Regions from separate parts of the Ramlibacter sp. P4_H7 genome, predicted to be linked through region 1. Evidence: predicted binding sites of a transcription regulator. Region 1 holds the regulator's gene; the other holds the start of a gene.
The links. Region 1 encodes HrcA, which represses chaperone genes, less so after heat shock. Its sites were predicted from a motif close to TTAGCACTCNNNNNNNNNGAGTGCTAA; they were not measured.

Region 1 (2,453 bases):
CCATCGGCGAGCTCGAGCTCGAGCTCGCGCACGATGACGAAATCGCGCAGGGCCATCCGTTTGAGGCTCATGGCTACACGTTGCCTTCGTTCCAGTGGAGCTTTTTCCGCAGGGTGTCGAAGTAGGTCCACCCGCGGGGGTGCAGGAATCGTACGCTGTGCTCCGAGCGGCGAACGGTGATCCGGTCACCATGCAGCAGTGATGCCAGTGACTGCATGTCGAAATTGGCGCTGGCATCGCGCCCCGAAACCAGCTCGATCGCGATCTCCACGGCGTCGGGCAGCACGATGGGCCGGTTGGACAGGGTGTGCGGCGCGATCGGCACCAGCACCCAGCCGGGAATCGAGGGGTGCAGCAGCGGCCCGCCCGCGGACAGTGCGTACGCCGTGGAGCCGGTGGGGGATGCAACGATCAGGCCATCCGCGCGCTGGTTGGCCACGAAGTGGCCGTCGATCTCCACCTTCAGTTCGACCATGCCCGAGGTGGCGCCGCGATTGACCACGACGTCGTTCATGGCCAGCGCGTCGAAGACCGTGTGCCCATCCCGGGTGACCTTCGCGTGCATCAGCGTACGGCGGTCTTCCTCGTGTTCGCCGGCCAGCATGGGCGGCAGCACGGTGCGGTACTTGTCCAGCGGGATGTCGGTGATGAAGCCCAGCCGCCCCTGGTTGATGCCGATCAGGGGAACCCCGAACTTCGCCAGCTGGCGCCCGATTCCGAGCATGGTGCCGTCGCCGCCCACGACCAGGCCCAGGTCGCACGTCCCGCCAATGCCCGCAACGTCCAAGGTGGGATACCCTGCAAGTCCGGTCATGACGGCTGTGTCGCGCTCGACCACCACCTCGCAGCCCTGGGACGTGAGGAATTGGGCAATGTCCTCCAGCGCGACCCGCATCGAGGCAGCCAGCGCGGGTGCAACCGCGGCGTGGTACTTGCCGATCAGGGCGACCTGCCGGAAGATCGATTTCATCGGCAAATTACATCATTAAAATTGCTGCGGCACTCCACCTCCTCCCCATGAAGCTCGACGACCGCGCGAAGGTGTTGCTGAAAGCCCTGATCGAGCGCTACATCGCCGAGGGGCAACCCGTGGGGTCGCGCACCTTGTCGCGCGCCTCGGGGCTGGAGCTTTCGCCCGCGACGATCCGCAACGTCATGTCGGACCTGGAGGAACTCGGCCTGGTCGCCAGTCCCCATACCTCGGCCGGCCGCATCCCGACGGCGCGCGGCTATCGCCTGTTCGTGGACACCATGCTGACGGTGCGGCGCGACGAGCTGGGCCCGCCGGTGTCGCTGCCGCCCGACCAGCCGCAGAAGGTGATCGCCCACGCGGCGCAGATGCTGTCCAACATGTCCCAGTTCGTGGGGGTCGTGGTCGCACCGCGGCGCAGCTCCGTGTTCCGCCACATCGAATTCCTGAGGTTGTCGGAGCGCCGCTTCCTGGTCATCATCGTCTCGCCGGAGGGCGACGTGCAGAACCGGGTGGTGCACACGGCGGCGGACTACACGCAGTCGCAACTGGCCGAAGCCGCGAACTACCTCAACGCCAATTATGCGGGCATGGCCATCGAGCAGGTTCGCGAGCGCCTGAAGGGCGAGGTGGAGCAGCTGCGCGGCGAGATCGTCACGCTGATGCAGACGGCCGTGGAGGCGAGTTCCGAGGCGCTCGAGCAGGACCAGGAGGAGGTGGTGATCTCCGGCGAGCGCAACCTGCTGGCGGTGAGCGATTTCGCCAGCGACATGACCCACCTGCGGCATGCCTTCGAGCTGTTCGAGCAGAAGACCCAGCTGATGCGCCTGCTGGACGTCTCCAGCCAGGCCGAAGGCGTGCGCATCTTCATCGGCGGCGAGAGCCACACCGTGCCCTTCGAAGAGCTGTCGGTCGTGAGCGCGCCCTACGAAGTGGATGGCCAGGTGGTCGGAACCTTGGGCGTCATCGGTCCGACCCGCATGGCCTATGACCGCATGATCCAGATCGTGGACATCACTTCCCGCCTCGTCACCAACGCGTTGAGCCACAAGTGAGCGGCGGCCAGGCCGCGCTCGGGGGGCCGCGCAACGCGCTGCCTGGCGAGGAATGAAGAAGGCGGCGGAAGGCCGCCAGGCAGCGAGCGTCGGAAACGTTGGTCACTGAGTCCGCCCAGCCTCTTCGATTGCGATTTTGTGCACGTGACGAGCGACAAGAAAAGGCAAAACGAGATGTCAAACGACGGTGCAGCTCCACAAGCCGCCCTTCAAGAACAGAAGCTTGGCGGCGTGGACGTTTATGAGAGCTACAAGCGATCACCCTACCTGTCGATCAAGCACTCCTCCTACTTCCACGCCTATTCCGAACTGTTTGCCGGGTACAAGGGGCGCGCCATCACGTTCGTGGAGGTGGGGGTGCTGAACGGCGGCTCGCTGTTCATGTGGCGAGATTATTTCGGCCCCGGGGCTCGAATCATCGGCGTGGA
Region 2 (2,453 bases), on a different contig from region 1:
GCGCCACACGACGCTGGAGTCGCGCGCCCTGCGCAAGCGGCCCGCCGTGGGCATGGTGCGATCACGCTGGGAACTGTTCAACCAGGACGGCGACAAGGTGCTGGAGATGGACGGCTACGGCTTCTTCGGTCGCCGCCACCCGGCCACGCCGCAAGAGCTTGCCGCCATCGACGCGGAACGCGCGGCAGGCTGATGGAATTCAAGCCGCTGATCACCTTGCTGGCCATCGTCAACCCGCTGGCGATCGTCCCTTTCTTCATCCACTACACCGAGGGGCTCGCGCCCGAGCACCAGCGCCGCACGATCTGGGTGTCGTCCTTCACCGCCTTCGTCGTGATCGCGGCCAGTGCGCTGCTGGGCGTCGGCATCCTGGAATTCTTCGGCATCTCGCTGGCCAGCTTCCAGGTGGGCGGCGGCATGCTGCTGCTCATCAGCGCACTGAACATGCTCAATGCCAAGCCGGCGGAAGTGAAGCCCGCCAGCAATGAGATGAGCGATGGCGCCGCCAAGGCCGCGATGGGGGCCAGCATCGCGGTGGTGCCGCTGACGATTCCCCTGCTCACCGGTCCCGCCACGATGTCGGCCGTGGTGATCTACGCGGAGCGCGCGAAAACCGTCTGGCAGCTGGTCACGCTGCTCGGCTACGGCGTGGTCATCGGCCTGGTCACCGCCCTGTGCTTCTCGCTGGCGCATCCGATCGCGCGGGTGCTGGGCCGCACCGGCATCAACGTGATGACCCGCCTGATGGGCCTGATCCTGGCGGCCCTGGCAGTCGAGGTGATGGCCAGCGGCCTTGGCAAGCTGTTCCCCATCCTCGGCCGCAGCGCCTTGGTCAACTAGCCCTGGCGACCGCGAAAAGCGTGGAAATCGGGGCGTAGGCCTTCGACTACGCACCGCCCCGCTTGAAACCGACAGAACATCCCTTATCATTAGCACTCGTTGGAGTTGAGTGCTAACAGCGTGAGCTGAGCCCTCCTCCACGCGAGTTAATGAGCGCTAACTTTCATTGGCGCCCTTTCACCACCCCCATGCTTCCATTCAAGGAGATGCAATGAAACTTCGTCCTCTGCACGATCGCGTGATCGTCAAGCGCCTGGAACAAGAAACCAAGACGGCGTCCGGCATCGTGATCCCGGACAACGCCGCCGAAAAGCCGGACCAGGGTGAAGTCCTGGCCGTCGGCCCCGGCCGCAAGAACGACAAGGGCGAAACCATCGCACTGAACGTCGCCGTGGGCGACCGTGTCCTGTTCGGCAAGTACTCGGGCCAGACCGTCAAGGTTGACGGCGACGAGTTGCTGGTCATGAAGGAAGACGACCTGTTCGCCGTGGTCGAGGGCGCTCCCGCCGCCGGCCTGAAGAAGGTCGCCTGATCCAGGCCGCCGTTCCCGACATCCTATTCATCTCACCGAGGTAAAGAACAATGGCTGCTAAAGACGTGGTTTTCGGCGCTGACGCGCGCCACCGCATGGTCGAAGGCGTGAACATCCTGGCCAACGCGGTCAAGGTGACCCTGGGCCCCAAGGGCCGCAACGTGGTGCTCGAGCGCTCCTTCGGCGCCCCCACCGTGACCAAGGACGGCGTGTCCGTGGCCAAGGAAATCGAGCTCAAGGACAAGCTGCAGAACATGGGCGCGCAGATGGTCAAGGAAGTCGCTTCCAAGACCAGCGACATCGCCGGTGACGGCACCACCACCGCCACCGTGCTGGCCCAGTCCATCGTGCGCGAAGGCATGAAGTACGTGGCCGCCGGCATGAACCCGATGGACCTCAAGCGTGGCATCGACAAGGCCGTGCTGGCCCTGACGGAGCAACTGAAGAAGGCCTCCAAGGCGACGACGACCTCCAAGGAAATCGCCCAGGTCGGCTCGATCTCCGCGAACTCCGACGCTTCCATCGGCGACATCATCGCCAAGGCGATGGACAAGGTCGGCAAGGAAGGCGTGATCACGGTCGAAGACGGCAAGAGCCTGGAAAACGAACTCGACATCGTCGAAGGCATGCAGTTCGACCGCGGCTACCTGTCGCCCTACTTCATCAACAACCCGGAAAAGCAGTCCGCGCTGCTCGACAACCCCTTCGTGCTGCTGTACGACAAGAAGGTGTCCAGTATCCGTGACCTGCTGCCCGTCCTGGAGCAGGTGGCCAAGGCTTCGCGCCCGCTGCTGATCATCGCGGAAGAAGTCGAAGGCGAAGCGCTGGCGACCCTGGTGGTCAACACCATCCGCGGCATCCTGAAGGTCGTGGCCGTCAAGGCGCCTGGCTTCGGCGACCGCCGCAAGGCCATGCTGGAAGACATCGCCATCCTGACCGGCGGCAAGGTCATCGCTGAAGAAGTGGGCCTGACGCTCGAGAAGGTGACGCTGGCCGACCTGGGCCAGGCCAAGCGCATCGAAGTGGGCAAGGAAAACACCACCATCATCGACGGCTCCGGCGCCGCTGGCGACATCGAAGC

Region 2: groES (co-chaperone GroES) is a predicted target of HrcA. The motif match lies at 930-956, and genes of this name have one in related genera.

The regions. Positions count from the first base shown of each region.
Region 1 covers NZ_JBFUKP010000001.1:318,591-321,043, reverse strand. Annotated here, with positions in the region: gene recN (DNA repair protein RecN) at 1-71, opposite strand, end outside; gene AC1DSA_RS01610 (NAD kinase) at 74-970, opposite strand; gene hrcA (heat-inducible transcriptional repressor HrcA) at 1,018-2,025, shown strand; gene AC1DSA_RS01600 (class I SAM-dependent methyltransferase) at 2,170-2,453, shown strand, end outside.
Region 2 covers NZ_JBFUKP010000024.1:15,374-17,826, forward strand. Annotated here, with positions in the region: gene AC1DSA_RS23355 (MaoC family dehydratase) at 1-193, shown strand, start outside; gene AC1DSA_RS23360 (MarC family protein) at 193-840, shown strand; gene groES (co-chaperone GroES) at 1,052-1,372, shown strand; gene groL (chaperonin GroEL) at 1,423-2,453, shown strand, end outside.